DNA from 4 places in the Streptomyces sp. NPDC087901 genome. Region 3 is predicted to be linked to each of the others. Evidence: riboswitches for the same ligand, from Rfam matches in the RefSeq annotation. Region 3 holds a riboswitch; each other region holds the start of a gene.
The links. A riboswitch is a leader RNA that binds a small molecule or an ion and turns the genes downstream of it on or off. The one in region 3 is predicted to bind cyclic di-AMP.
Positions count from the first base shown of each region.

Region 1: another riboswitch for cyclic di-AMP. It lies ahead of ACIOEW_RS23615 (transglycosylase family protein); the one in region 3 lies ahead of ACIOEW_RS27760 (C40 family peptidase).
Region 2: another riboswitch for cyclic di-AMP. It lies ahead of ACIOEW_RS32700 (transglycosylase SLT domain-containing protein); the one in region 3 lies ahead of ACIOEW_RS27760 (C40 family peptidase).
Region 4: another riboswitch for cyclic di-AMP. It lies ahead of ACIOEW_RS08870 (LysM peptidoglycan-binding domain-containing M23 family metallopeptidase); the one in region 3 lies ahead of ACIOEW_RS27760 (C40 family peptidase).

Region 1 is NZ_JBIUUC010000007.1:339,462-346,852, reverse strand. It holds gene eno (phosphopyruvate hydratase) at 1-531, opposite strand, end outside; gene ACIOEW_RS23615 (transglycosylase family protein) at 818-1,579, opposite strand; cyclic di-AMP (ydaO/yuaA leader) riboswitch at 1,584-1,755, opposite strand; gene ACIOEW_RS23610 (transglycosylase family protein) at 2,057-3,010, opposite strand; gene ACIOEW_RS23605 (cytochrome P450) at 3,116-4,429, opposite strand; gene ACIOEW_RS23600 (nucleoside triphosphate pyrophosphohydrolase) at 4,479-5,453, opposite strand; gene ACIOEW_RS23595 (SurA N-terminal domain-containing protein) at 5,487-6,143, opposite strand; gene ACIOEW_RS23590 (hypothetical protein) at 6,547-6,990, opposite strand; gene ACIOEW_RS23585 (GtrA family protein) at 7,158-7,391, opposite strand, start outside.
Region 2 is NZ_JBIUUC010000014.1:102,757-110,147, reverse strand. It holds gene ACIOEW_RS32720 (iron-siderophore ABC transporter substrate-binding protein) at 1-161, opposite strand, end outside; gene ACIOEW_RS32715 (FecCD family ABC transporter permease) at 325-1,407, shown strand; gene ACIOEW_RS32710 (FecCD family ABC transporter permease) at 1,404-2,453, shown strand; gene ACIOEW_RS32705 (ABC transporter ATP-binding protein) at 2,461-3,294, shown strand; cyclic di-AMP (ydaO/yuaA leader) riboswitch at 3,591-3,774, shown strand; gene ACIOEW_RS32700 (transglycosylase SLT domain-containing protein) at 3,780-4,658, shown strand; gene ACIOEW_RS32695 (esterase) at 4,891-6,384, shown strand; gene ACIOEW_RS32690 (dihydrodipicolinate reductase) at 6,498-7,391, shown strand, end outside.
Region 3 is NZ_JBIUUC010000010.1:126,726-134,116, forward strand. It holds gene ACIOEW_RS27740 (tetratricopeptide repeat protein) at 1-930, opposite strand, end outside; gene ACIOEW_RS27745 (hypothetical protein) at 1,377-1,850, shown strand; gene ACIOEW_RS27750 (ATP-dependent Clp protease proteolytic subunit) at 2,067-2,702, shown strand; gene ACIOEW_RS27755 (hypothetical protein) at 2,710-3,021, shown strand; cyclic di-AMP (ydaO/yuaA leader) riboswitch at 3,322-3,517, shown strand; gene ACIOEW_RS27760 (C40 family peptidase) at 3,521-3,994, shown strand; gene ACIOEW_RS27765 (LysE family translocator) at 4,027-4,674, opposite strand; gene ACIOEW_RS27770 (LysR family transcriptional regulator) at 4,747-5,664, shown strand; gene ACIOEW_RS27775 (ATP-binding protein) at 5,692-6,123, opposite strand; gene ACIOEW_RS27780 (helix-turn-helix transcriptional regulator) at 6,333-7,193, shown strand; gene ACIOEW_RS27785 (DUF397 domain-containing protein) at 7,218-7,391, shown strand, end outside.
Region 4 is NZ_JBIUUC010000002.1:775,133-782,523, reverse strand. It holds gene ACIOEW_RS08895 (STM4014 family protein) at 1-418, shown strand, start outside; gene ACIOEW_RS08890 (STM4013/SEN3800 family hydrolase) at 456-1,271, shown strand; gene ACIOEW_RS08885 (STM4012 family radical SAM protein) at 1,268-2,632, shown strand; gene ACIOEW_RS08880 (STM4011 family radical SAM protein) at 2,640-3,536, shown strand; gene ACIOEW_RS08875 (SGNH/GDSL hydrolase family protein) at 3,550-4,395, opposite strand; gene ACIOEW_RS08870 (LysM peptidoglycan-binding domain-containing M23 family metallopeptidase) at 4,578-5,525, opposite strand; cyclic di-AMP (ydaO/yuaA leader) riboswitch at 5,531-5,683, opposite strand; gene ACIOEW_RS08865 (tyrosine-protein phosphatase) at 6,160-6,972, shown strand; gene ACIOEW_RS08860 (DUF6126 family protein) at 7,082-7,258, opposite strand; gene ACIOEW_RS08855 (XRE family transcriptional regulator) at 7,306-7,391, opposite strand, start outside.

The DNA of each region.
Region 1 (7,391 bases), on a different contig from region 3:
CTCGGAGAAGGACTCCGCGCCGATCGGGGCGATCATGAACTCCTGGATGTCCACGTTGGAGTCGGCGTGCGACCCACCGTTGAGGATGTTCATCATCGGGACGGGCAGCAGGTGCGCGTTCGGGCCACCGAGGTAGCGGAACAGCGGCAGGTCCGATGCCTCGGAAGCGGCGTGGGCCACGGCGAGCGAGACGCCGAGGATGGCGTTGGCGCCGAGCGAGCCCTTGTTCTCCGTGGCGTCCAGGTCGAACATCGCCTGGTCGATCAGCCGCTGCTCGGTCGCGTCGTAACCGACGAGCTCCGGGCCGATCTGCTCGATCACGGCGAGGACGGCCTTCTCGACGCCCTTGCCGTGGTAGCGGTTGGGGTCTCCGTCACGAAGCTCAATGGCCTCGAACGCACCGGTGGAGGCGCCGGACGGAACAGCAGCACGGCCCGTGCTGCCGTCGTCGAGGCCGACCTCGACCTCGACCGTGGGGTTTCCGCGGGAGTCGAGGATTTCCCTGGCTACGACGACGTCGATGGACGGCACGAGGCATCTCCTTCTGGGATATGACGCTGGTGGTGCAGGGTCGCTTTGGCCTTGCGACAAGAGCCTAACCGGCCGGGCCGCCTCAACCGGCCGACCGCCCGTCCCCTGGGACGAAAAAGGACTCAAGAGCGAGCACAGCGGGACAAAGGGCCAGAATTTTACTGACGAGTAACTACAACAGTTGAACGATCACGCCGAAACCGGCCGACCCCGGCCCGGCACGCACGGGGGGAAGATGCGCACCGGGCCGGGGCGGCCGGAGTGATTCAGCGAGGAGAGATCGCGACTACTTCGTCAGGTGGAGCTGCTGACCCGGGTAGATCAGGTCGGCGTCCGTGACGATGTCCTTGTTCAGCTTGAAGAGCTGCTCCCAGCCGCCCTTGACCTTGTGGTCGGCGGCGATCTTGCTCAGGGAGTCACCGGTGACGACCTTGTACTCGCCGTCACCCTTCTCGACCTTCTTGCCGGTCGGGGTGGTGACGGTCTTCGACTTGGCCTTGGGGGCGGCCGAGCGGTCCGAACGGTTGGTGGAGGGGGCCTCGGTGCGCTCGGCCTTCTTCGGCTCGGCCTGCTGGACCGGCGCCGACTCCTGCTTCGGGGCGGCTTCGGCCTTGGGGGCGGTCTCGGTCTTGGTGGCGGAGGAGCCGGTGTCGACACCCGGGTCGACACCGTCGTTGCTCAGGTTGCCGGCGCCGGCGCAGGCCCAGGCACCCGGACCCTGCAGGTCGAGGAGCTTCTCGGCGACGGCGATCTGCTGGGCCTTGGTGGCCAGGTCGGCGCGGGCCGCGTACTGGGTACCGCCGGCGGCGGCCCAGCTGGACTGCGAGAACTGCAGGCCGCCGTAGTAGCCGTTGCCGGTGTTGATGGACCAGTTGCCACCGGACTCGCACTGGGCGACGGCGTCCCACGTGGACACGGAGGCGGCGGAGGCGCCGGTGGCACCCATCAGGGGCACGGCGATGGCTGCACCGGCGACACCGGCGAGCGTGGCGATACGGACGGCCTTGGACGGGCGACGGTGCTTGTTGCCCTTGCTGTTGAGCAGCATCGAGACTTCTCCTCACCGACGCCTGCGAGGTGAGCTGTCGGGTTCGGGCCAAGTGAGTTGCCCGGTCGCACGTCCTAGCGCACGACTTCACCCCAAGCCGGTCCTGATGCGTCTTGCGACGATCGGGCCCGGCGCTTACCTGGGTCCCCCGCTCCTGCCTACGGCGCTTTACGCGTCTGTTCCCTTCGACCGACGGCAGGATTCGGCGTGACGGTCGACGGGGCCCGCGGTGCGAGCGGTTCCGACCGTAAACACACCCACCCCTCATATCCAAAGATGGACATACCGGAGAAACAGCCCTTCCTTGCATCCGAAGAAGCACCGTTTGCGCAGGTGGGAACGGATGCGGCGGGACCTCCCGGACAAGACACGCCAGTTCACACGAAGAGACCCATGTCTCACTTGGTCAAAAGTGGGACATAGGCCTCTTAACTACCCTAACTTTTGGGGTGTTTTCAGCTGATCATCAGACCGCTCTCACTCGGCCTTCACGCCGAGATCAAGGCTCTGGCCAGGCAGGATGAGGTCCGGATCGGAGCCCACCTCCGCCTTGTTGGCCTCATACAGCCCGGTCCAGCCACCGGGCAGCTTCTGTGCATCAGCAATCGACCAGAGGTTGTCGCCGGCACGGACGGTGTACGTGCCGTCAGATGCCGGGGCACCGGTGTCGCGTGCGTCACCGTCACCTCGCGAGGCGTGCCGTCCCGCATCCCGGTCGCTGCCGCCGCTCCGGGTCCCCTCGGGGGCCGGAGCACCCCGGTGCTTGCCGGCCTTCTCCTGCCCCCCGGAGGTGCCCTCCCCGGCGCCGGAGGCAGCACCCGAGGGCGACGTGGAGGGTGTGGCGGAGGGCGTGGCCGACGGCGATGCGGACGCGTCCGGCTTCCCGCTCCCGCCCTCCGCGTCGTCCGTGGCCCCGTCCGCCGGCGTCGTCGCGTCCGAGGACGCGTCGTCCGACGCGGTGGTGTCCCCGGAGGGGTCGCCGCCCTCGGACGGGTCCGTGCTGCCGGCGGGGTCGTCGGACGCGGCGCTGCCCGGGTCGACACCCGGCAGGCCACTGTCCACGACGAGGCCCGAGATGACCGCACAGCTGGGCCATGCCTTCGGGCCCTGGTCCTCCAGGACCTTCTCCGCCACGGCGATCTGCTGCGAGCGGCTGGCGAGGTCCGCGCGCTCCGCGTACGAGTCACCGCCGTACGACTTCCAGACCTCCTGCGAGAACTGCAGGCCGCCGTAGTAGCCGTTGCCGAGGTCGGCGCTCCACATGCCGCCGCTCTCGCACTCGGCCACCCGGTCCCAGGTCGAGGCGTCGGCGGCGTGCGCACCTGCCGCACCGAGCAGCGGGATGGCGATGGCCGAGCCGGTCACGCCTGCGGCGACGATGATCGCGGGTGCCTGCCGAGGGCGACGGTGTCTGCCGTTCGCGGAGCCCATGGGGATGCCTTCCGTGTGACTGACGAGTGACTGGTGAGTCGAACGGTGAACCTAGCGGGACTCGAACGTGTGTCACAAGTCGATGCAGCAGAGATCACGTGAAAGTCACAGAGTTGACAGAGTGTCACCTTCACCGGACACCGGCCCCGGGGTGAACTCCACCGGCAGCGTGCGCAGTCCACGCATGATGAGCCCACCACGCCACCGCAAATCGGCAGGTTCTCCCGCAAGTCGCAGGTCCGGAAGGCGTTTCAGGAGCGTGGCGAGGGCGGCCTGCCCCTCCAGCCGGGCGAGCGGCGCTCCCAGGCAGTAGTGGATCCCGTGACCGTAACCGAGGTGCTGATTGTCACGCCGTGAGAGGTCCAGCGTGTCCGGTCCGCCGAAGCGTTCCGGGTCCCGGTCGGCGGCCGCCAGCACGACGAGTACCGGGTCGCCCTCGGCCACCCGCTGTCCGCCGATCGTCAGCGGCTCGGTGGCGTACCGCCAGGTCGCCATCTCCACCGGACCGTCGTACCGCAGCAGTTCCTCGACACCCGTGGCCAACAGCCCTGTCTCCCCCGCGGCCAGGGAACGCTGGAGCTGCGCACGTTGCTCGGGGTGACCCAACAGGGTGTGGACACCGTTGCCGATCAAATTCACCGTGGTCTCAAATCCGGCAAATAGGATGATAAAGGCCATCGCTGCGGCCTCGTTCTCCGTCAGGTGCTCACCGTGGTCGCTCGCCCGGATCAGCCCCGAGATCAGGTCGTCCCCCGGGTTCTCGCGCTTGCGGTGGATCAGTTCGAGGAGATAGCCCCGCATCTTCTTCACGGAGCGGGCCACCCCGCCGCGCGGGCCGCCGCCGTGGCGGATCATCATCCCCGCCCAGTCCCGGAAGTCGTCCTGGTCCTCGCTCGGAACGCCCAGCAGGTCACAGATCGCGTAGATGGGGAGCGGGAAGGCGAACTCGTGGATGAGGTCCGCTTCCCCCTTCTCGATGAAACCGTCGATGAGCCGGTCGGTCAGCTCCTGCACACGCGGGGCGAACTCCGCGATGCGACGCGGGGTGAACGCCTTGGACACGAGGCGGCGCAGCCGGGTGTGGTCGGGCGGGTCGATGTTCAGCAGATGCGTCATCAACTCCGCCTTGCGCTCACCCGGGATCCCCGTCTTCCCCTTGGCGTGCGCGGACTCGGCGTGGTGCGCCGGGTTCTTGGACAGCCTGCTGTCGGCGAGAGCCGCCCTGGCGTCCGCGTACCGCGTCACCAGCCAGGCCTCGACCCCGCTGGGCAGCGTGGTGCGGTGCACGGGGCTGTGCTCGCGCAGCCAGGCGTAGGCGGGGTAGGGATCGGTGGCGAACTCCCACGTGAAGAGTTCGGGCGCGGTGGAGGCCGCGTGGGCGGGGCAGCCGGCGGGGATGCGGTCGGAGCTGTCGTTCACCCCCCGACGTTATCCGCTGCCCTGCGACCCTGCCCGAGGCCCTCCACCGCTACGCGATGCCCTCCGCCGCCCGGATCGCGTCCCGGTACGCACGCCCCGCGGCCCGCAGAGCCGCCTCCGGGTCGATGCCGTCCTCCTGGGCGCGTACGGCAAGCGCGAGGAGCCGGTAGCCGATGTCGTCGCCCTCACTCCCGCTCCCTGGGAGCGCCACGTCGAGTCCGGCGGTACGGACCCGGCTTGCCAGCTTCGCGGCGAGCGCCAGGCCGGGCTGGCCGAGCGGCACCCCGTCGGTGACGGACTCACGCTGCTTCTCGATCGCCTTCGTCCGCAGCCAGTGCGCGTGGACGTCCTCCGGCGTCTCGGCGGTCTCGTCGCCGAAGACGTGCGGGTGGCGGTGGATCAGCTTCTCGACGAGCGTGGCCGCGACGTCGTCGACGGAGAACGGCTCGTCCTCATCCTCTTCCGCGATGCGCGCATGGAAGACGACCTGGAGCAGTACGTCCCCGAGCTCCTCACGCAGTTCCTCGCGGTTGCCGTCCTCGATCGCCTCGACGAGTTCGTACGCCTCCTCGATGGCGTACTTGGCGAGGCCCTTGTGGGTCTTCTGCGAGGTCCAGGGGCATTCGATCCGGATCCGGTCCATGACCTGGACGAGATCGAGGAGCCGGGCGCCGGGAAGATCGTACGAACCGGGCAGCAGCTCCAGGTTCGGCATCTGCACCCGTCCCGAGCCGGCCAGCCGGGCCAGTCCGTCGGTCAGCGGCTGGTTGCCCTCTCCGCCCGTGAGGACGACGACGGTCCGGCCGCCGGCGCACGCGTCCACGAGGTCCTGCGCGTCGGGCACACCGGGCGTGACGGTGATGCCCGCCTCGCGCAGATACGGCAGTTGCGGCTGGTCCTGTTCCCCGCAGTGCACCCGGCCGGCGGCGTGCAGTGTCTGCCAGGCGGGCCAGGACAGCAGTCCGGGCGCGACGCGGTGGCTGGCGGTGAGCAGGACGATGCGGCCGGGGTCTTCAGCGTTCACACCGCCGAATCTACCCCGGCCGTCGGACAGTCCTCAGGCCCCGGCCTCCGCGGCCGACTGGGCCGGCTTGGTGACCTGGGTGATCCAGGGGGCCTTGAACTCCGCAAGCTGGATCTGCTGGTTGTTCCAGGTGCCGAAGCGCGGGTTGACGTCGACCTTCAACGCCTTGGACGCCTTCGTCAGCGCGTCGCCGAGGACCTTCGTGCCGGCCGGGGTCGTCGGGTCGGCGCCGAGCGCCTGGCCGAGCTTGGTCAGCTGGATCTGCTCGCGCAGGAAGGCGTCGATCTGGTCCGGGGCGATCCAGCGCTCCTGGAGCACCGCGGCGCGCAGCCCGGCCTCCCCCTTGTACTGGGCGACGGCCGACTGCCGCATCTGCTGGATCTCGGCGCGGGTGACGGTCACTCCCGCGTCCGCCGATGCCTTGTCCAGGACCCGGTCGAGGATCAGGCCGTGCAGTTTGGCGCGGACGAGCTGGCCGGACTGGTTGGTGATCTGGGCGTCCTGCTTCGAGGTGTCCTGCGCCTGGCGCACGTCCGCCACCTGGCCCTGCACGGTGGCCACCGTGATCCGGTCCCCGCCCACGACGGCCGCGGCGCCCGGGTGGGCCTGGCTGCCGCAGGCGGCGAGGAGCGGCGCTGCGGCGAGCAGTGCGGCGGAGACGGTGAGCGCGGTGCGACGGCGGCGGTGCAAAGGAGCCTCCCGAGGAGATTGTGCGGCGGTGCACAAAGCCTTGCGGTGATCGATGCTAGAGCATCCGGCACTTGGGGGGGCGGGAAAAGGAGCGGGTCTGGGTGCGTGCAGTTGCAAGGCGGAGGATTGAGGCGACGCGAAGGGGGTCCCCCCATGTCTTTAGGGCTATGGGGGAGTTGTTGATCGACGACAACGCCGCAGATGCGCGCGCCCAGACCCGCGACGCCGCCCCCCAAGTGCCGGATGCTCTCGGGCAGTGGAACTGGTCCGGGCCACTGATTCGACCCACGATTCGGGAGGAGTTGGGGATGTGGGCGTCCGGCGGCGCGGCTCGGGCGGCGTGTTCGGCCGGGTTTCGGCGGGTCTCTCGTGGGGCGAGGCCCGCCCCCGGGCCTTCCGGCCGCTACACCGTTGCCGTCGCCGTAGGGACGAGTCCGGCCACGGCGTCCATGTCCTTGACGCCGAACCACGGGAAGAAGATGCGCAGGGCGCTCCCCGCGGACTCGTCGATCAGGATGAACGAGTGCTTCACGAATCCGCGCTTGATCTCGGTCCGCTTCACGTCCTTGATCTCGAAGGTGGCCAGGTGCCGGTCCGGCTTCGCGAAGGTCGGGTTGGCCTGGAAGAGGAAGAGGCGTTCGCGGCTGGCCGCGAGATACATCGGCTGGGGGGCTGCCGCAGCGATCATCGTTCCGCCGCTCAGGACCGCCGCAGCGATGCCCATGGCTATGTTCTTCTTGACGGAGACCTCGCTGAGGTTCACCAGCGACGTCGCCTCGACCTGCTCACCGGGCTCCAGCATGACCGTGACGGCTTTCAGCAGGGCCCGGCGTCTTCTCGCGTTCACAACACACCTCTGAATGGATCAAGGAATACGGTGCGTCGAGCCGGCCGTGCGGAGTCACGCCGGGGCAGCGCCTCGCCGGGACTGCATGGCGCGACGGCTTTGCCCAGCTCAGCGCTTATGACCGGGATACCTTGCCATACGGAAGGACCGGCTCCGCACCGCCCGGCTCAGCCGACCCGTTCGACGGATTTCGGCGGGGTGTCCGGCCGCAGCATGATCGTGCGCGAGACCACGAAGGTGATGGGGATGGCGGCCGCGGCCGCGACCAGTGGGGCGTACCGGCTGCTGAACCCGGCCAGGTCGACCAGCAGGTAGACGCCGCCTGTGGTGATGACGAAGTTGGCCGCGTTGGTGAGCGGGAAGAGGAGGAACTTCCGCCAGGTGGGTCTGGTGCGGTAGGT
Region 2 (7,391 bases), on a different contig from region 3:
TGAGTCGTCGCCGCGGACTTGGACGCGCCCGAACCGTCAGACCCCTCCGAAGCGTCGGAGGACCCGCAGGCGGTCAACGCCAGGGCACAGATGCCGATCAGGGAGACCGCCACCGAGGGGCGGACGAGGCCGCGGGAAGGGAAGGCCGAATGGGGGTCCATGGTCTGGAATCTCCGTTGTGTTCGAGTGAAGTGAGGTCGGTCCGGGGTCTGCTCCGCCGCACCGAAAGGGGGCAGAGCAGGGCGATTGACGCGGTTTCAGGACATGGGGGAGCCCTGGGGGCCGCCGCCGTCCGGCCCGGTCTACTTAGGTTAGGCTAACCATATGTCGATCGTGCAAGGGGGACGGCCCGAAACCGAAACCCGCCCCACCGAAACCCCGCCACGGGAGGGACCAGCGGCCGCGTGGCCGGCCGCAGGTCTTGTGCTCCTGCTGCCGGCCCTCGTCCTGCTGTCCCTGCTCATCGGCACCGGCTCCAGTTCGGCGGGAGGCGCCTGGGACTATCTCGTCGGCGATCCCTCTGCCCGCGCGGACGCTCAACTGCGCCTCGCCGTCGTGGACGTGCGCCTTCCGCGCACGCTCGCCGCGGTCCTGGTCGGGGCGTGTCTGGGGACGGCCGGGTGTCTCCTGCAGGCCGCCACCCGCAACCCCCTCGCCGAGACGGGACTCCTCGGCGTCAACTCGGGGGCCGCTTTCGCCGTGGTGCTGGGGCTCACCTACTTCGGGGCGGACTCGCCCGCCTCGTTGCTGGTGTGGGCCCTGGCCGGAGGCATGGTCGCCAGCGCGGCCGTCCTCCTGTTCGCCGCTTCCGGACGCGGCGGCGGCTCCCCGCTGCGGCTCGTCCTGGCCGGATCGGCGCTCGGCGCCACCTTCCACGGCCTCACCTCGTACGTCCTGCTGGGTACTCAGTCCACCTTCGACACCTACCGATACTGGACGATCGGCTCGCTCGCCGGCATCGAGAACTCCGACCTGCTGCCCCTGCTGCCCCTGATCGCGGTGGGCCTGCTCACCGCGCTCGGCTGCTCCCGCCCGCTGGCGGCGCTCGGGCTCGGGGACGACGGTGCCCGCTCCCTCGGCCATCATCCCGGCCGGATCCGCCTCGTCGTCGCCGGGGCCGTCTCACTGCTCGCCGGATGTGCCGTCGCCGTGGCCGGGCCCATCGCGTTCCTCGGGCTGTTCGCGCCCTACGCCGCCCGGGCGCTGGCCGGAGCACGGATGACCGCCCAACTCGTCCTGGCCGCCCTGATCGCGGCCGACATCATGATCATCGCGGACATTCTCGCCCGGATCGTGATCCGGCCCTGGGAGACCCCGGTCAGTGTGCTGCTCGCCTTCGTCGGCGGCCCTCTGCTCGTGTGGATCGCCCGCTCCTCCCGGCTGTCCACCGCGGGGGTCCCGGCATGACGGACGTGACCCCTCCGGACAGCGTGGTGCTCCGCACCGGAACGCTGTCCTGGCTCCTCCCGAGGCGCAGCGCGCTGGCCGCAGCGGTACTCATTCCGCTGCTGGCACTCCTGATCACCCTTGCGGTGATGGCGAGTTCGACCGGAATGACCCTGCCGGAGACCCTTTCGGGACTGCTCGGAACCGGCGATGCCGGCACCGTCATGATCGTGCGGGACTTCCGGCTCCCCCGTGTCTTCACCGGTCTGCTGGTCGGCGCCGCCCTCGGCATCGCGGGCTGTCTCACCCAGACCCTGGCCGGCAACCGCCTCGCCACGCCGGACCTGGTCGGGGTCAACGAGGGCGCCACCGCGGCCGTGGTCGCCGCCGCCGCGGGGTCCGCCACCGGCATGGTCGGCAACTGGTGGCTCGGGCCGCTCGGTGCCGTAGCCGCCGCGGTCCTGGTCGTCCTGTGCGCCGGGGGAGCGGGCAGTGCCGGCTACCGGCTGCTGGTGGCCGGGATCGGCGTCTCCACCTTCATCGGCGCGGTGAGCGACCTGATCATGTCGCGCGAGAACGACAACACGGCGGGCGGAGTGTTCCTCTGGGCCGTCGGCAGCCTCAACGGGCGCGACTGGGACGCCGGTGTGCCGCTGGCCGTGGCCCTGCTGTTCCTCGTCCCGCTCTCGCTGGCGGCCGGGCACCGCCTCCAACTGCTGCGCTTCGGCGACGAGGTGGCGAGTTCTCTCGGAGTCGATCTGCGTCGGGTGCGTACCGTCGCTCTCGTCCTCGCGGTACTGCTGGCGGGTACGGCGGTCGGGGTCGGCGGCCCCATCGCCTTCGTGGCACTGGCGGCGCCGATCCTCGCCCAGCGGCTGACCGGCCCCACCCGCGTGCCGGTCACCGGCTCGGCGCTGACCGGAGCCGCGCTGATCGCCGCGGCCGACGCGATCGGACGCGTCGCCGCTCCGGTCGAACTTCCCGTCGGGGTCGTCACCAGCGTCCTCGGCGGCCCCTTCCTCCTGTGGGTACTGCTGCGGCCCGACCCGGCCGCCGGAAAGGCGTGAGCCGCACATGACCGAGAATCCGACCGGTACGAAGGCGGGCCTCGAAGTCCGTGGTCTGCACGCCGGATACCCGGGCCGCCCCGTCGTCGAGGACGTCGGCCTCACCGTCCCCGCCGGACAGGTCGTCGCGATCGTGGGTCCCAACGGCTGCGGGAAGTCGACCCTGCTGCGCACCGTCGCCCGGCTCCACCGGCCCGAGTCCGGCACGGTGCTGATCGACGGGACGGACATCTGGCAGACCGGCCGGCGCCGGGCCGCCCACCATGTCGCCCTGCTGCCGCAGTCGCCGCGCGCTCCCGAGGCGGTCACCGTGGCCGGTCTGGTCCGCTATGGCCGCAGCCCGCACCAGGGGCTGCTGCGCCAGTGGTCGCGCGAGGACGAGCAGGCGGTGCGCGACGCACTCGACGCCACCGGCACCACCGCACTGGCCGGCGAGCGCATCGACCGGCTGTCCGGCGGCCAGCGCCAGCGCTGCTGGCTCGCGATGGTCCTCGCCCAGCAGACCCCGGTCGTGCTGCTCGACGAACCCACCAGCGCCCTCGACCTCGGGCATGCCGTCGAGGTCCTGGAACTCGTCCGCGAGGTCGCGGCCACCGGCCGAACCGTCGTCATGGTCCAGCACGACCTCGCCGCCGCGGCCCGTTACGCCGATCTGCTCGTCGCCATGAAGGGCGGCCGCGTCATCGCCCAGGGTGCGCCCCGCGAGACGGTCGACGAAGCCCTGGTGAAGGAGCTGTACGCGCTCGACGCGGACATACTCCGCGCCCCGGGCGACGGCTCACCGGTCGTGGTGGCGCGCAGCCGGACCGGTGCGGCCGCACAGCCGACACTCGCTCCATAATGTCCTGATTGGGCGATTATTCAGAAGTGTCGGAAATGCTCATCGAGGTCGCTTTTTCGTGAGGCGCACCTTTCTAATACCCGGCAAATCGCCCCTTTCGGGCACAGTGGCCAGCGTCACGTTTCCCGCCCCGGACGCGCAACCGGAGGCTTCGGTTCCCTGTCGCGCCAAGAAAGTTGACCCGCCCGCATGTGACCGGCGTCGCATATTTCCTTTTATTGATCTTGCAAATCAATTGTGATCAGGAATTCCGGGCTTGTTTCGTCCGCCCTTTCTCGCTTACGGTCACCGTCAATCCGGATGGAACGCCGAATCCTGCCGCCGTCCGGTAACCCGACCACATCACGTGCGGCAGGAGCGGGGGACCCAGGTTTGCCGCCGGTCCGGAATCCGGAGCGGCTAGGGGTGAAGTCGCCATGTGCGGCCGGACATCTCCAGTCCGAACCCGACAGCTCACCTCGCAGGCGGCGGAGAGGAAAAGCGCCATGCCCTTCAAGGGTCAGCACCGTCGTTCCAAGTCCACCTCCCTGACCCGCGGTTTCATCGCCGTGAGTGCGGGCGGAGTCGTTCTCGCACTCCCCCTGATCGCGGCCGGATCGGCTTCTGCCGCCCCCGCTCAGGCGGTCGTCGCAGAAAAGGCCGCAGCCCCGACTTCCGTGACCGGCAAGGAAATTGCCGTACAGAAGGCCGAATCCACCACCTATTCCGTGGTCTCCGGTGATTCGCTTTCCAAGATCGCCCGGGGGCATTCCCTCAGTGGCGGCTGGGAGCGGCTGTACCAGGACAACCGGAGTGCGGTGGGCGGCAACCCCGACCTCATTCACCCGGGCCTGAAGCTGACCATCGGCGCCAAGTCCGCGGCCGCCGCCCCCAAGGCCGCGACCAAGAGCGAGTTCAAGGCGGAGAACACCTCCGGCAGCACCTCGCAGCCGTCGGCCGACCGGGCCGAGAGCACCGACCGCGCCGACCGTTCCCAGCGGACGGCGACGCCCGTCGCCGTGGAGACCGTGGAGACCGCCCCCGCGCAGAGCGAGACGGCGTACACCGACGACCTCGACGGCTGGATCAAGGAGTCCCTCGCCGTCATGGCGGAGAACGGCATCCCCGGCAGCTACGACGGCATCCACCGCAACGTCATCCGCGAGTCCTCGGGCAACCCCCAGATCGTCAACAACTGGGACTCGAACGCCGCCGCCGGCACCCCGTCCAAGGGCCTCCTCCAGGTCATCCAGCCCACGTTCGACGCCTACCACGTGCCCGGCACCTCGCTGGACATCCTGGACCCCGTCGCCAACATCACCGCCGCGTGCAACTACGCGGCCGCCACGTACGGCTCGATCGACAACGTCTTCGGGGCCTACTGACCCACCGCGATCCCCCGCTTCCGGGCGGAATCGTGAACAGGGGTGGAAGGGAGCTGAGCTGCTCCCTTCCACCCCTTTCGCGATGCCGTACAACCCTTGTGCCGCAGAGCCGGTCCAACAGGGCGCCAGGAGGACAACGGGCTCTTCCCGGCGTCCCCCGGACCAGGGGCCTGGGGGCGGATCATGGTCCGACAGGCCCTCGCCCGGTCATCCTTGAACCGAGGAGCCGCTCGTGCGCACCCACCGTTCGGCCGCCGTTGTCGCGGCCTCATTCCTCCTGATGGCAGGGGCCGCGGTCGTCGCGCCCTCCGCCTACGCCGGCGCCCCCGGCGGAACGCACGCGGACGACCGCAACTCCGATTTCAACGGCGACGGCTACGAGGACGTGCTCATCGGCGCGCCCGGCGGGACCGTCGGCGGCAAGAAGGGCGCGGGCTACGTGACCGTGCAGTACGGCGGGCCGGGCGGCATCGGCACCACCCGGGGCGCCGTCCTCAGCCAGAACACCACCGGCGTGCCGGGCGCCGCCGAGGCGGGGGACGGCTTCGGCCGCGCCCTGGCCTCCGGCGACCTCGACGGGGACGGGTACGACGACGCCGTCGTCGGCCTCCCCGGCGAGAACATCGAACCGGTGACCGACGCGGGCGGCACCATTGTCCTGTGGGGCTCCGCGAAGGGGCTCTCCGGCGCGGACAGCGACTGGCTGCAGGCCGAGGAGCCCGTCGCCGGTGCCAGGTTCGGCAGTGCACTCGCCGCGGCGCACTTCAGCCCCGACATCCCCGGCGACCAGCTGGCCGTGACCGACCGCACCGACCTCACTCTCTACCAGTACGAGGCGGCGGCCCGGAGTAAGGCCGGGGCACCGGCGCCCACCTCCCGCAGCAGCCGCATCCCCGGCACCCCGGGTCGGGAGATCGTGCCCCGGGCCATGACGACCGGCGACTACGACGGCAACGGTCTCGCCGACCTCGTCATCTCCGGCGTCACCGTCGGCGGGGAACCGGGGCACGGCTGGTCCGCGCTCTTCCTCGGCGAGGTCCAGGGACTCCGGTACGACCACGATCTGCGCGGCGGCCCCGCCGTCGCCTCCGGCGACATCAACAACGACGGCTACGACGACCTCGTCACCGGGGAGCCCGGCAGCCCCGACGACGGCGGCGAGTCGATGACCGGCGGCGTGGTCGGTGTGTACTACGGCAGCCTGGGCGACGGACCCGTCGGTGCCGAGGGCCCGGGCACCCCGCCCGTCTGGTGGACGCAGGACACCACGGGCGTCCCCGGAGTCCCGGAGGCCGGCGACGGCTGGGGCGCCGACCTCTCCGTGGCGGACACCGACGGCGACGGGTACGCGGATGTGGCGATCGGCGCCCCCGGCGAGGACATCGGCACGGTCGCCGACGCGGGCGCCGTGTGGGTGCTGCGCGGTGCGGCCGGCGGACTGACCGCCACCGGCGCCGCTTCATGGGACCAGGACTCGCTGAACGTGCCGGGCGCGCCGGAGAAGGGCGACCGCTGGGGCGGCCAGGTGCGGCTGACCGATCCCGACAAGGACGGGCGGTTCGGTCTGCTGTCCGCCGCGCCCGGAGAGAACGCCGGCAACGGTGTCGTCTGGGTGTTCTCGGCCGGCTCGGGCGGCGTGACGGCCTCCGGCTCGTGGACGTTCGACGCCCGGCCGTTCGGCGGTCCGGAGACGGGCGCCGGATACGGGGCCACGATCGACGAGTAGCGACGCCCTGCGGAGCGGACCGGGGCGGGCCCGACGGGCCCGCCCCGGGACCCGCCCAACCCGGTGCGCGATGCCACTATGAACCTTTCATCCCGCGCGCTACCCTCCGCCGCATGATTTCCACGGTGGTCTGGGGTACCGGCAATGTCGGCCGCGCGGCCATCCGCGCGGTCGAGTCCCATCCGGCCCTGAAACTCGCGCACGTACTCGTCCACGACCCCGGCAAGGTGGGCCGTGACGCGGGCGCCCTCGCCGGCCTCGACCGCGATCTGGGCGTCGCCGCGACCGACGACATCGACGCGGTGCTGGCCACCGCTCCCCGAGCCGTCGTCTACGCGGCCTCCGGCGACATCCGCCCCGACGAGGCGCTGGCCGACATCACCAGGGCGGTGGCCGGGGGAGCCGTCGTCGTCACCCCGGCGCTGTACGCGCTCTACGACCAGCGCGGGGCCCCGCCCGAACTGCGCGAACCGGTGCTTGCCGCCGTCGCCGGCGGTGGCGGATCGCTCTTCGTCTCCGGCGTCGATCCCGGCTGGGGCAACGACGTACTGCCCCTGCTGATCAGCGGACTCGGCTCCACGGTGGACGTGATCCGCTGCCAGGAGATCTTCGACTACTCCACCTACGACCAGCCCGATTCCGTCCGCCACCTGATCGGCATGGGTCATCCCATGGAGTACGAGCCGCTCATGCTCGCGGCCTCCGTGCCGACCATGGTGTGGGGCGGGCAGATACGCCTGATGGCCAGGGCCCTGGGCGTGGAGCTCGACGACATCCGCGAGACCATGGCCCGGCGGCCGCTCGAAACCACCGTCACGACCAGGACCATGGGCGAGTTCGAGGCCGGCACCCAGGGCGCGGTCCGCTTCGAGGTCCAGGGCATCGTCGAGGGCGAGCCCCGCATCGTCATCGAGCACATCACCCGCATCCATCCGTCGTGCGCCCCGGACTGGCCGTCGCCGCCCGACGGCGCAGGTGCCCACCGGGTGATCATCGAGGGGCGCCCG
Region 3 (7,391 bases):
GAGCACGTCCCGGTACAGGCGAGGGTGACGCAGATAGCGCAGCCGCCGCCAATCCACCTGCCCAGGTCTCAGCCACAGCCGCCTGTTGTACTGCCTGGAAGTCTGTCCATCGAGAGTGAGGGCGCGTTGGCACGTTTCGAGAGCGTCGATGTGCAGACCCATCTTCTCCTGCACCTCGGCCAACTCGCTCCGGAGGTACGGATTCTTGGGGTCGAGTGCGATCGCGTCGAAGTACCGTGACAGCGCCTCGTGATAGCGGCCGGCCCGGCTGAGCTCGTTCGCGCTCTGGTACGCCTCGTACAGTTCGGGATTGAGCTCACGGCCCCACCATTGACGCCAGGGCGGTTGCCGCCCCGCTCGAGTCACCGGCAGCAGGACGCTGATCACCCAGCAGCCGGTCTTGCGGATGACTTCGCCCCATTCTTTTCCCCAAAGAGTCGTCGAGCTGGAACCGCCGAACACGAAGGCCGTGACCGTCACCGTCACACCCAGGCAGTCCGGTCTCTGTTCACGGATCCGGAGCACTCCTCCGACCCGGTAGGCGAGTTTCGGCCGCAGTCGGCTCAGGAGGCGCGGAATGGCGGCCCCCAGCTTCTTGGGGTCCAACTCGACGTCGCCGACCAGTTCGAGAAAGCTCGTCGGTGGGACCTCGGCGGGCAGCGTCGTTGGTGCGTAGATGCTGCTGTCGGACAATTGCTGGCGAAGCTCGGCGGTCAGATCCCCAGCCGGCACATCGAGGGTTCCCGGGGGCGTCGCGTCGATGAGTTCCTGAACGTCGACCGGACCCGGTTTGTAGGCCACCAGCGCACGCGTCGCCCGCCAGTACAAGTAGAGGACAACCAGGGCGACAAACCAGAATCCCAGCCTTTGGCCGGGTACGAGGCCGTCGCCGTCGACGACCCGGCCGAGCCCGCCGAAGATCTGCGCCACCCACCCGGTGAACCCCTGTGCCCACCCCCAACCGCCCCCGCTCCAGGCCGGGTGGTCCTTGCCTGCCCACGTCAGGAGGCCGAGGAGTCCGAGCGTTCCCACACCGCTCCACACAATCCACGCGATCCGCCTCGGGGCGGGAAGCGGGGATGTCAGGGTGGTTTCGCTTTCCTTTCGCCGATTGATCATGGCGAACTCCGGATCATAAGACGTCCCCTCTCACCAGGCTAGGTGACATCCCTGTTGTAGACAGATCAACCGTTCGAGTAGGCAACTCGTGGTGTCGTTTGTCATCAATCGAGGCGTTTGACAGTGGGTCCAGTCGTTTCGGCTTCTTTGACAGCGAATCCAGTCGTGAGGTGTGAGCACTCCGGGGTGCCGTGTGTCGGTATCGACTGGGCGGTAATGCAAAACGTCTGAATCTGTCTCACATCCGGAACACGGTCTTGACCCGCTTCGTCGACGAGCTGTCCGACGACGAAGACCTCCTGCGCCGCCTGCTCGGCACCAACAAGCAGAGGAGCAGCCGCCGCGACGCATCTGGCCGTCTACCCGCCACTGCTCTTCCCGGACTTGCCGCCCTGGCCGCCGGCCCGCTTTCGCGCCGCCCGGAACCACGCCTGACGACCTGGCTGCTGGCCATCGCTGCACTGGTCCTGGCCGCCTCCAGCAGCCTGGTCCTGGGCTTGCTCGCACCGTCCGGCCTGGTGCGCATCCCGCTCGCGGCCGCGCTCAAGGACTACGCACCCGACGCGATCGCCCGTGAGGACCCGGCCGCACGGCCCGCCGCCCTCGCTTGCACCATCCTGCTCACGCCGGCCGCCAACGCCACGATCTACGCCATCCTCGAAGCGGGTGTACGCCCACCCGAGTCCCGAGGACCTCCGCGTCGCCTCGGAACACCTCACTTGTCCATGTGATTGCGGTGAGGACGAAGCAGCTTGACGCTGAGGGCGTCGTGGCAGATTTGTGAGATTTCAGCACTCGGCGAACAGCAGAACAGCCTCTGTCCTCGGCCTTTGCACCGATCACCAGGCTCTCTCCCATCACAACCTTCTGTACGTCCTGTACATTTTCTACAGAAGCGTGCGCGGGTGCCTTCAGGGTCTCGCGCACCCCGGACGAGAGGCCTCGCCATGCACCGCCCCGCCGCCCGCCATGTACTGCCCGAGTTCACCGAGCGCACGTCCCAGGGGACCCGCACGCTCGACCCGTACTCCAAGCTGCTGGCCGAACGGGTCGTGTTCCTCGGCACCCCCGTCGACGACACGGCTGCCAACGACCTGGTCGCACAGTTCATGTACCTGGAGCACGACGCGCCCGACCGGCCTATCTCGCTCTACATCAACTCCCCCGGCGGCACGTTCGGGGCCATGACCGCCGTCTACGACACGATGGCCTTCCTCACCTGCGAGGTGGAGACCTTCTGCCTCGGCCAAGCGGGGGCCGGCGCGGCCGTGCTGCTCGCGGCGGGCGCTCCCGGCAAACGGCACGCCCTGCCGGGCGCCCGCGTGGTGGTGCAGCAGCCCGAACTCGCCGAGCCCGTACAGGGGCAGCCGTCCGACCTGGAGATCGAGGCAAGGGAACTGGCCCGCATGCGCGAGACGCTCAGCAGCATGCTGGCCCGTCACACCGGCCGCCCCGTCGAGCAGATCACCGCCGACACCGAGCGCGACCTCATCCTCGACGCCGAGGGCGCCAAGGAATACGGGCTGGTCGACCACATCGTCCAGAACCGCTCGCTGTCGCTGTCTCCGCACCCGGCGCGGTGAATCCCCGATGCAGCCACCGGAGTTCGCACCACTGCCCGCCCTGACCCGCGCGGAGGGCGAGTTCATCGACCGCTACCTGCAAGTCCTCGACCAGGTGGGCCGGATCAATCCGGCCCACGGCGGCGACACCTACGGCGCACTGCGCGCCGCCCAGGCACTGGCCTCGTACTCGGCCGCACTGCGGGACGCCCTCGCGGTGATGCACGAGCGTGGTGAAGCACGGATCCACGCAGCCACGTTGACCCGGGCGCTGCGCGTACTCGACGGCGAACGGCGCTCCGGGCGGGTCACCATCCCGCCCGCCCCTCCCAGTTGCTGAGCTCCTCGACCGACACGCCCGACGCGTCGGCCAAATATTCTCCCTCGTTCGGCGTAGACGTTACTTCGCGCGAGGGACAACTCAATTTGCGCTTTCACGGTGGACGATGGGCGAAATCTCCCGTTACGTCGCTGGTACGGCACCGGGCGGCGAGCGTCTGCCGTTTCCCCAAAGGTCACCTGTCCACCCGAACGGGCCAGTCGTGACGAGCCTCACATATCGCCGCTTCACCTCGGAAATCCGGCACTCGGTGAGTCAAGATCCCTGGGACGACAAGCCCCCGCCACCGCGGCGGGGCGGTCCGGGCGGACGCCGAGTCCTGCCGCCGCCCGGATGCCTGGTCGACAGGAGTGGATCGGCAGGAGTGGAGGACCCGAGCACAACGGGCCGACCGGACCTCCGGTTGTCCCTCGGGGTGAAGCCGCATCTGCGGCCGGGCGACTTCGCCAGCCCGAACCCGACAGGTCATCCTTCACAGGCGGCTGACGAAGGGTTGCGCATGACTGCGCAGGTTCATGTCCCGTCTCTCCTCGCCCGGGCCACAACGGCCTCGGCCATGACTCTCGCCGCTGTAGGCGGCACGTTGTTCGTTCCCGGCGCCGTGACCGATGCCCAGGCCGCGACACATTCGATGAAGGCGCTCAACATCGCCGCGTCGAAGAAGGGAGCGCCCTACCGGTGGGGCGCCACCGGGCCCAGTCGCTTCGACTGTTCCGGCCTGACGCTCTACTCGTTCAAGAAGGCGGGCAAGAAGCTCCCGCGCACGGCCCAGCAGCAGTACAACAAGACCCGCCACATCTCGTCCTCCAAGCGGCAACGCGGCGATCTGGTCTTCTTCCATTCCGGCCGCAGCATCTACCACGTGGGCATCTACGCGGGCAGCGGCAAGATCTGGCACTCGCCCAAGACCGGGGCCGTGGTCCGCCTGGAAAAGATCTGGACGAAGAGCGTCTACTACGGACGGGTCCGCTGAAGCCCCTCCCCGTCCCGGCCCGTGCTCCCGCGTCAGTGCAGCAGCGGGCCCGTCACCAGGACCAGCCCCAGTGCGGTGAGTGCCGCGCCGCTGCCGCCCTCGATCGCCCGGGCGGTACGCGGCCGGCGCAGCCACCGGCCAAGGCGGTCCACCAGGAGCGCCACGGCCGGGAACCAGATCAGAGCCATCAGGACGACGATCGCGGCGAGCAGCAGCGTCCTGGGCAGGGGCGCGGCCCCGGCCGGCACGAACTGCGGCAGAAGGCTCAGGAAGAGCACGGGCGCCTTGGGGTTCAGCGCATTGGTCAGGAATCCCTGGCGCAGTGCGCGGCCTGTCCCCATCGTGGCCTGCCCACCATCCCCCTCGTCCGGCCCGGGCCCCGCCGCCTGCCCGGCGCGTCGCCGGGCCGCGTACAGGGCACTGATGCCCAGGTAGAGCACGTATGCGCCGCCCAGGAGCTGGACGGTCCGGAACAGCACGGGCACCGCCACCAGCACGGCGGCCAGACCGGCGACGGCGAGCGCGGTGTGGACCAGGAGGCCCCCGGCGACCCCCACTGCGGTCGCCACCCCCGCCGCGCGCGAGGCGAGGGCGTTGCGTACGACGACGGTGAAGTCCGCGCCGGGCAGCGCGACCATGGCGGCGGCGACCCCGACGAAAGCGGTCAGTTGTGCGTCCATCGCTCCATCCTGGACCGCCGGAGCCTTTAGCATGTACTTGCAATCTTCTGGGTCTGCCAAAAGGAACGCTTAATGTACGACCCGACGCGCCTCGCGGCGCTGGTGGCGGTCGCCGAGGCCGGTTCGATCACCCGGGCCGCCGCACGCCTGGGCTACACCGCCCCGGCACTCTCCCAGCAGCTCGCCAAGCTGGAGCGGGAGGCGGGGGCTGCGCTGCTGGTGCGCCATCACCGAGGCGCCCGGCTGACGGCAGCGGGCGAACTGCTCGCCGGACGCGCCCGGCGGGTCCTCGACGAGATGGAGCAGGCCCGCCATGAACTGGCTCGTCTGGCCGGACTCTCAGGCGGTCGCCTGCGCGTCGGCACTTTCACCACGGCGGGCATTCATCTGCTGCCGCCGGTGCTGAGCGCGTTCCGCCGGGCGCACCCGGACGTGGAGCTGACCGTCACCGAGTACGAGCCGCCGGGCGGGGTGGCCGCGGTGGCAGCCGGCGAGGTGGATCTGGCACTGACCCATGACTACGAGCCCGGCGCTGCGACGCCGCCGCCGTCAGGTGTCCTGTCCGAGCCGCTCCTGATCGAGGAGCTGGTGCTGATCACCGCGGTCGGGCAGGTCCTGGCCGACGGCAGCGGGCGGCTCCCGGTGACGGAGCTGGCAGGCCGGCCCCTGATCAGCAGCGCACCCACCCATCCGCCGCGCCGCGGGGTGGAGAGCGCACTCGCCGAGGCGGGGGCGCTGCCGGCGGTGGTCTGCGAGTCGCCCGGCTATGCGCTGGTGTGCGCTCTGGTCAGCGCGGGCATCGGCATGGCGGTCGTACCCGAGATGGTCGCCGCGATGTCGCCGACGCCGCTGTCCGTACGGCGACTGGAGCCGGCCGCGTTCCGCCGGACGATCTCGGTGGTGCACCGCGGCGACCGCGCGAGCGCCGCGGCGGCGACGCTGCGGGCTTTGCTGCGCAGCGGATTCGGGCGGGCCGCGACGCCTCTGTGACCGTGCCCGGGGTGCGCGGCGGGGCAGTCAGTGCTGGACGGCCGCGTGCCACGGCAGCGCGATCCAGACGGTCTTCCCGCCGTCCGCGGTGGGGGTGACGGTCAGCCGGCCACCGTACTCCTTGGCCAGCGCGCGGATGATCACCATGCCGCGCCCGTTGTCCTGCTGCACGGCCGCGGGGAGCCGCTGGGGCCACCGAGGGTGACTGTCCGTCACCCCGAGGCGCAGCTGCTCCTCCCGCTCCAGCCGGAGGTCCACGGTGAAGGTGGGTGACTGTCCGAAGGTGTGCTGGACGGCGTTGGTCGCGAGCTCCGAGACGATGAGCCGGACGGTCTCTCCCGTCTCCGTGTCGTCGGGAAGTCCCCAGTCGGCCAGTACCCGGGCCACATATCTCCGGGCCGCGGCGACCGAGACCGGCTCGCTCGGCAGAGTGACGCTTGCTTCTTGATGGTCTGCCATGGCGAGCCGTCCCTTTCCCACCCGGAAGCGACCCCGCGATCGTTGGTCCGGGTTGTGCTTCGCGCCAGATTGCCACTGATGCTGCCCTCTGTAACGGCGATCCACCAAGATATGCATATATCTGTCGCTCGAAGCGGTGAACTCTGCCCCGGATGCCCCGTAAAGGCGCCACACTGTCCGCTCGACAGGGAGTGGGAGGGAGGCACCACATGCAGCACGGCCCTGCGGTGCGACGCCGCAAGCTCGGGGAGGAGCTGCGGAGTCTGCGCCATGCGTCGGGACTCACGAGCCGGGACGCGGCTCGTCTGCTCGGCTGGCACCAGTCGAAGGTCAGCCGGATCGAGACCGGCGTGAGCGGGGTGCAGCCCGGCGATGTGACCCGGCTGCTCGACGCGTACGACACGGACGACCCGAAGTTGCGCGAGGTCCTGGAGGCGCTCGCGGGTTCGGCGGGCGGCGGGGGCACGGGGTGGTGGCACGCGTACCGCGGCCTGATCCCGCCGCAGTACCGCGATTTCATCAGCCTGGAGTCACAGGCGCGCACCGCGCGCACGCTGGAGACGTCGGTGGTGCCGGGGCTGTTGCAGACCGCCGACTACGCCCGAGCGGTGACCCGGGCCTCACTCGACGGGCTGCCCACCGGACAGCTGGACTCGCTGGTGGAAGTCCGGTTGGCGCGGCAGGGGGTCCTGCGGAGCGATCCGCCGCTGAGACTGACCGCGGTACTGGACGAGGCAGTGCTACGACGCGAGGTCGGCGGCCGCCGGGTCATGCGGGAGCAGCTGCGCCATCTCAGCCGGGTAGCCCAACTGCCGCATGTGCAGCTTCAGTTGCTGCCGTTCACGGTCGGCGGCTATGTGGGCCTCACCGGACCTTTCGTTATCTTCTCCTTTCCGAGCATTTCTGATCTGGATGTGGTCGTTCTCGACCATTTGACGAGTAGCCTCTACCTGGAGCGGAAAGAAGACCTTGAGGCGTACAGCTCGGCCTTCCGCACTCTGCAGGCACACGCGCTGTCGCCGGAGCACTCGTTGGACCTGATCGCCGCGATCGACCGCGACGGTCGGTGACCCCGGACTGCCCGAGGGGGCCTCATGTCGGATTGCCTCGCACAGCACGCGTTACGGTGGCGGCGCAGCAGCCGCAGCACGGGAATGAACAACTGCGTGGAGGCCGCGCCGTTCGGCAACCGGAGGCTGGCCGTGCGCGACTCCAAGGACGCGTCCAGGCCGCCGCTGCTCTTCTCCGCTGCGGCCTGGACCTCCTTC
Region 4 (7,391 bases), on a different contig from region 3:
CTCTCAGCGGGGCCGGGTCGCGGATCTGCGGGTCGTGGTGGTCGACGGCCGCGCGACTCACGCCGTCGTCCGCACCAGCCGCTCCCCCATGACCAACCTTCACCTCGGCGGTGCGCGCGGCGATCTCGACGAGGTGCGGGCCGCCGTCGAGGCGGCGGGCGGCAGCTGGACCGAGGCTCTGGCCGTGTGCGAGAGGGCGGCCGCCGTCTTCCCGGGCACGCTGTGCGTGGGCGTCGACCTGCTGCCCGCCACCGGCTGGCGGCGCTTCGCCGTGGGCGAGGTCAACGCCTTCGGCGATCTGCTGCCGCGGCTGACCGGCCTGCCGGGCAGCGGCGCCGAGGGCCTGGACACCTATGCGGCGCAGGTCGCCGCCGTACTGAACCGAGCAAGGAACCACCGTGTCAGCGCAACATCCTGAATCGCCCTCCGGTGTCACGGACGCCGTCGGCCCCGACATGAGCGAGGTCGTGGGCACCCACGATCTGCTGCTCGTCACCCTGGACACCCTGCGGTACGACGTCGCGGCGGAGCTCGCCGCCGCCGGGCGCATCCCGAACCTGGCCCGGCATCTGCCGGGTGGCGTCTGGGAGAAGCGGCACGCCCCGGGGAGCTTCACCTACGCCTCGCACCAGGCGATCTTCGCGGGGTTCCTGCCCACCCCGGCCACCCCCGGGCCGCATCCCCGGCTGTTCGCCGCACGGTTCGCCGGCAGTGAGACCACGGCGGAGCGCACCTTCGTCTTCGACGCACCCGACCTGGTCTCCGCTCTCGCCGGGGCGGGATACCGCACGGTGTGCATCGGCGGAGTGGGGTTCTTCAACCGGCAGGCGCCGCTCGGCTCGGTGCTGCCCGGGATGTTCCAGGAGGCGCACTGGGAGCCGGAGTTCGGCGTGGCGTCGCCCACCTCGTTCGAGGCGCAGGTGGCCCGCGCCGAGCAGGTCGTCCGGGAGCTCCCGGACAGTCGGCGGCTGTTCCTCTTCGTCAATGTGTCGGCCCTCCATCAGCCGAACTGGTTCCACCGGCCGGGCGCCACCCGGGACGCGGGCGACAGCCGCGCCACCCATGCGGCCGCGCTGGAGTACGTGGACGCCCACATCGGACGGCTCTTCGCCGCCGCGAGCAGCCGCCGCCGGGCCTTCGCCGTCGTCTGCTCCGACCATGGCACGGCGTACGGCGACGACGGCTACACCGGTCACCGGCTCGGCCACGAGTCCGTCTGGACCGTTCCGTACGCGCATTTCTTCCTGGAACCGGGGGCCACCGCACGATGACCAGTCCGCACACCACTCGCCCATACCAGAGTTACGTCTACGCCTATCCGCACAAGACGGCGTACGAGAGGCTCTCCGGGCGCCCCGGCGGGCGGCCCGCGCTGAGAGACCTGTGGGCGGGCGAGAGCAAGGACGCGCTCTCGCTGTACCTCCACATACCCTTCTGCGAGGTCCGCTGCGGCTTCTGCAACCTCTTCACCCGGATCGGTGCGCCCGACGAGCTCACCACCCGCTATCTCGATGCGCTGGACCGGCAGGCGACCGCCGTACGGGACGCGCTGGGCGACGGGGAACCGGTGCGCTTCGCCGCCGCCGCGTTCGGCGGTGGGACGCCCACCTTCCTGACCGCCGGCGAGCTGGAGCGCCTGTGCGACATCGCGGAGAAGCGCATGGGCGCCGGCCTGCGCTCCGTGCCGCTGTCCGTCGAGACGTCCCCGTCGACCGCAACGGCCGACCGGCTGGCGGTCCTCGCCGACCGGGGGACGACCAGGATCAGCATCGGCGTACAGAGCTTCGTCGAGGCCGAGGCCCGTGCGGCGGTCCGTCCGCAGCGGCGCGCCGACGTCGAGACGGCCCTCGGCCTGATCAGGGACACCCGCATCCCGGTCCTCAACATCGACCTGATCTACGGCATCGACGGCCAGACCGAACGGAGCTGGCGCACCTCACTGGACGCCGCGCTCCGGTGGCGCCCGGAGGAGCTGTACCTCTACCCGCTCTACGTCCGTCCGCTGACCGGCCTGGGCAGGCTCGGGGCCGCCGAGGAGGCCTCGGTGGACGCGGCCTGGGACGAGCAGCGGCTGCGGCTGTACCGGGCCGGCCGCGATCATCTCCTCGCCCACGGCTACGAGCAGGTGTCGATGCGGATGTTCCGCCGCGCCGACGCCCCGCGGACCGACGGCTCCGACGACTACGCCTGCCAGACCGACGGCATGATCGGTCTGGGCTGCGGCGCCCGTTCGTACACCTCCCGGCTGCACTACTCCTTCGACTACGCGGTGGAGATGCGCGAGGTGCGGGCGATCATCGACGGTTACACGGCCACCGAGGACTTCTCGCACGCCGAGGTGGGCCGGTTCACCGACGGGGACGAGGCGCGCCGCCGCCATCTCCTGCAGTCCGTCCTGCAGGCCGAGGGCCTGCGTGTGTCCGAGTACCGCGAGCGCTTCGGCACGGACCCGGACGAGGACTTTCCCGAGGAGCTCGCCCGGTTCGAGGCCCGGGGCTGGCTCGACCGGGACGGGGTCGCCGCCGGCCTGCTGCGCCTGTCGCCCGAGGGGCTCGCCCACTCGGACGCCCTGGGCCCCGACCTCTTCTCCCCTGCCGTACGGGCCGCGATGGCCGCGTACGAGCTGAAGTGAGCCCCGTATGGACCTGACGATTCTCTACCGCGGCCCTCTCGCGTCATGCGACTACGACTGCCCGTACTGTCCGTTCGCCAAGCGGCGCGACAGCCGGGAGCAGCTGCGGGCCGACCGGGCCGCGCTGGAGCGCTTCACCGCGTGGGCGGCGGCGCAGACCGGCGACCGGATCTCGGTGCTCTTCACCCCGTGGGGCGAGGGGCTGGTGCGTTCCTGGTACCGCCGGGCGGTGGTCGAGCTGGCCCGGCTGCCGCACATTCGCCGGGTCGCGATCCAGACGAACCTCAGCGGCCGTACGCAGTGGCTGGCCTCAGCGGGCACCGCGGGCCGCGAGAAGATCGCGCTCTGGTGCACGTACCACCCGGGCCAGACACCGTACGAGCGGTTTCTCGGCCGGTGCGGGGAGCTGGCGTCCCTGGGGATCCGCCACAGCGTGGGTGTCGTCGGGCTGGAGGGTCATCTCGACGAGGCGCGGCGGCTGCGGGCGGCCCTGCCCGATGAGGTCTACCTCTGGGTCAACGCCGCCGAGGGGCAGACCTACACGGACGAGGAGGCGGACCGGTGGACGGCGATCGATCCGCTGTTCCCGTACAGCCGCCATCCGCACCGTTCGGCAGGTCTGCCCTGCCGGACCGGTGAGTCGGTGATCTCGGTGGACGGTGAGGGTACGGTGCGCCGCTGCCATTTCGTCCGCGCCGAGCTCGGCAATCTCTACGACGGCAGCTACCGCACGGCGCTGGGGCCTCGGGCCTGCCCGCTCGCCCTCTGCGACTGCCACATCGGCTATGTGCATCTGGAGACGCTGCCGCTGTACGACGTCTTCGCCGGCGGGGTGCTGGAGCGCATACCGGCGCCGCCGGCCTCGGCCGCCACGGCCGGTACTCCGGGAGCCCGGGGCGACTGAGGACAGCGGACTCTCAGAGCGGCAGCAGGTCGGGCCGCTTGGCCTCCACGTGGTCTCCCGAGGACTCGCCGCGCAGTCGGCGCCCGATCCACGGCACCAGGTACTCGCGTGCCCAGTGGATGTCGTCGCGCCGTACTTCGAGCGTTCCGCGCTGTGCCTGCGGCGGCCATTCCTGGTCGGGGTCGGCGGGCACATCGAGGCCGAGGACCTGGGCGGCGCGCAGCGCGACCCTGGTGTGCCCCTCGGGCGACAGGTGCAGCCGGTCGTTGTCCCAGGCCCGGCGGTCCTGCACCGAACGCAGGGACCAGAGGTCGAGCACCGGGCAGTCGTAGCGGTCGGCGATGGACCGCACATGGGCGGTGTAGGTGGCGATCTTGCCGCGCAGATGGCGCAGCACGGGAACGTCGCGCGTGTCGAAGCCGGTGGTGACCATGACGGTGCCGACCGACCGGGTCAGCTCGGCGACCGCACGCTCGAAGCGCTCGGCCACGTCGTCGGGGTCGGTGCCCGGCCGGATGATGTCGTTGCCGCCGGCGCAGAAGCTCACCAGATCGGGGGCGAGTTCCCTTGCGCGCGGCACCTGCTCCTCGACTATCTGGTCGAGGAGGCGTCCTCGTACGGCGAGATTGGCGTATCTGAAGTTCCCGTGTGCGGGGCCTGCGATGCCCGCCGCCGCTTCGGGGTCCGGGAGCTGGTCCGCGAGGAGTACCGCGAACCGGTCCGCCCAGCCGACGAAGGTTCCGTCCGGGCCGGGGTCACCGACTCCCTCGGTGAAGCTGTCGCCAATCGCCGCGTACGACCCGATGGCGCCCTGTCGGTTGATGACGCCCTGCTGGATGTTGTTCGAATCGTCTGCCACAAGGGCATATCCTGCACCGCCGAATGTGACCTACGCGACCGTATTATGGGGTTGACGGGTGGTGAGATAGACCACCCGGTCAGTTTTTAGTAAAGAGGGAATAAGCAGAGGGACGGTGCGCCGCCGCGCACCGTCCCTCTATGCATTGCTCAGGTCCGGGTCACCGGACCGGTGTTGCTGGATCAGACGTTGATCCCGTGCGAAGCCAGGTACGCGATCGGGTCGATGTCCGAGCCGTACGCGGGGCCCGTGCGGACCTCGAAGTGGAGGTGCGGGCCGGTGGCGTTGCCGGTGGAGCCGGACAGGCCGACCTGCTGGCCCGCGGTCACGGTCTGGCCCGCCGAGACGGAGAGCGAGGACATGTGGCCGTACTGCGAGTAGTGGCCGTCGGCGTGCTTGATGACGACCTCGTTGCCGTACGCGCCGCCCCAGCCGGCCGTGACGACGGTGCCGGAGGTGATCGCCTTCACGCTCGTGCCGGTGGACACGGGGAAGTCGATGCCGGTGTGGCTGCCGCTGGACCAGTTGGCACCGGAGGCGCGGTAGGCGGTGGTGTGGTTGCCCGGAACCGGGTGGACGTAACCGGAGTCGTTGCTCTGGGTCGCCGGGGCCGAGGTCTCCTCGGACGACGAGGCGTCGGAGGAGGAAGAGGAGGAGTTGGAGGCCGTGGCGGCCTTCGTCTCGGTCTTGACCGGAGCCTTGGGCGCGGCCTTCGACGGGGTGGTGGAGCCCGTGGAGGTGGTGGAGGCCTGGCTCGTGGACTTGCCGCCGAGCGTCAGCTTCATGCCCGGGAAGATCAGGCTCGGGTCGTCGCCGACGACCTTGCGGTTGTCCTGGTACAGCTTCTCCCAGCCACCCTTGAGCTTGTGCTCGGCGGCGATCTTCGACAGGTAGTCGCCGGAGACCACGGAGTAGGACGTGGTGCCGGCCTGCTTCTTCGCGACCGGCTTGGCCGGGGTGGCGTGCGCGGCGGCCGACTTCGAGGTGGCGGGAGCGGTCTGCTCCGCGGCGTGGGCACCGGTGGCGCCGAGCAGCGGAAGAGCGATGACGGCTCCACCGGCGCTCGCGGCGACGACGCCACGGGCGATGGTGCTGGACTTGGGACGGCGGTGCTTACCCGATATGGGCATGAAGGTTTTCCTCTCCGGCGCCTACGAGGTGAGCTGTCGGGTTCGGACTGGAGATGTCCGGTCGCGGCTGGCGCGACTTCACCCCGAGCCGGCCGGTTTCCCGGTCGGCGGCTTACCTGGTTCCCCCGCTCCTGCCACGCGGTGAGTGGGTGCGAATTCCGGGCGGCGGCAGGATTAGGCGGTCCGTCCGGATTGACAGTGAACGTAAGCGAGCCGGGACGACAGAAACAAGCCACGGGTTCCACTTCGGATTCCGCTCCGGAAATTCGACACGGAATTCCGGTCACACTCCGTGGATTACGGATCTTGGCTTTCCGCGCGGCGTCCGGAATACCCCACGGCCGCGCAGCCACACACCGTCACGGATATGATCCCGCTCACGAGAGGGTGACCATCTCCCGCACAAACAGGGCATGTTCCATCAAAAGCCTCAATACGGACATGCCTCGCTCATCGGCCGTACCTCGATCGGAGAGCCGCGCACCCCGGCCCCTCCCAGCCGGGCCCGTGGACCGTCGCGCGGCCCCGGAACAGGGGCGCGACCAAGATGATTGCCCGAGGAATCAATGTCGTATCGTCACGAGAGTGGACCCGCAGGCGACACGCGCCGGCGGCAGAGCCTCCAGGAGTGACCGTGACGCAGCAGCTGCCGCAGACCCCGTCGACGGAGCCCGAGCTGGCGGGTGTCCGCAACTTCCGCGACGTGGGCGGGCTGCCCACCTCGGACGGCCGCCGGGTGCGGTACGGGCGGCTCTACCGCAGCGGTCACCTGGCACACGCCACGGCCGAGGACGCCACGTTCCTCTCCGGTCTCGGCCTGCACACCGTCTTCGACTTCCGCAACGACGCCGACCACAAGCTGGACGGCCTCGACATCGAGCTGCCGGGTGTGCGCAATGTGAGCATCCCGCTCACCGACCCGGCGGACGGCACGGAGTTCTGGCGGATGGTGCGCGACGGCAACATCGACGAACTGCGATCGATCCTGGCCGACGGCAAGGGGTCCCACCGCATGATCGCCTCGTACCGCCGGATCATCCTGGACCGCACGGCCGAGCACAGCCGGGTACTGCACGCCCTCGCCGAGGACAGCGTGCCCGCGCTGATGCACTGCGCCGCGGGCAAGGACCGTGCGGGCCTCTCGATCGCGGTGTCCCTGCTCGCCGTCGGTGTCGAGCGCGATGCCATCGAGTCCGACTACCTCAAGTCCAACGACGCGCACCGCCGCTACAAGGTCCGCCGCAGCGACACCTCTCCCACCGGAATGTCCGCCGAGGTGATGGAGCTGCTCAATCCGCTCTTCGGCGCCCACCCCGACTACCTCGCCGCGGCCTTCACCACCATCGACGAGACCTGGGGCAGCACCGACCGGTACCTCGCCGACGGCCTGAAGATCACCCCGCAGACCCGCGAGCGGCTGCGCGAGCGCCTGCTCGACGAGGCCTGACCGGCCGGGCGGCGCCCGCCGCTACGTGGCGCACCCCCGCGACTGCCGGTGGCTCACGCCCACCGCTACGTGGCGCATCCCCACTGCCACCGGTTGCGCACCCCCACGGCTACTGGTTGTGCATCCCCACGGCGAACAGCAGGTAGAGGAAGCCCGCGATGACATGCCCTGCCACCAGATAGGCGAAGAGCCTGATGACGAGCCCGCGAGGCAACTTCTTCTCCTGCGGGTCGTAGTTCTTGGGCCGCCCCGGGCCGAGCGGGTCGAAGTTCTCGGAATCGGACATGACAAGTCCTCTCTGGCCATCGGCGTGCCGGTGGCGGGGGCGGTGCCTCAGCGACGGTGGATCCCGCTGCCGAGACACAGCTCGGCGGCGGGGCTCTGCAGCAGGGTGTGGACGAACAGCAGCTCGGCGCCAT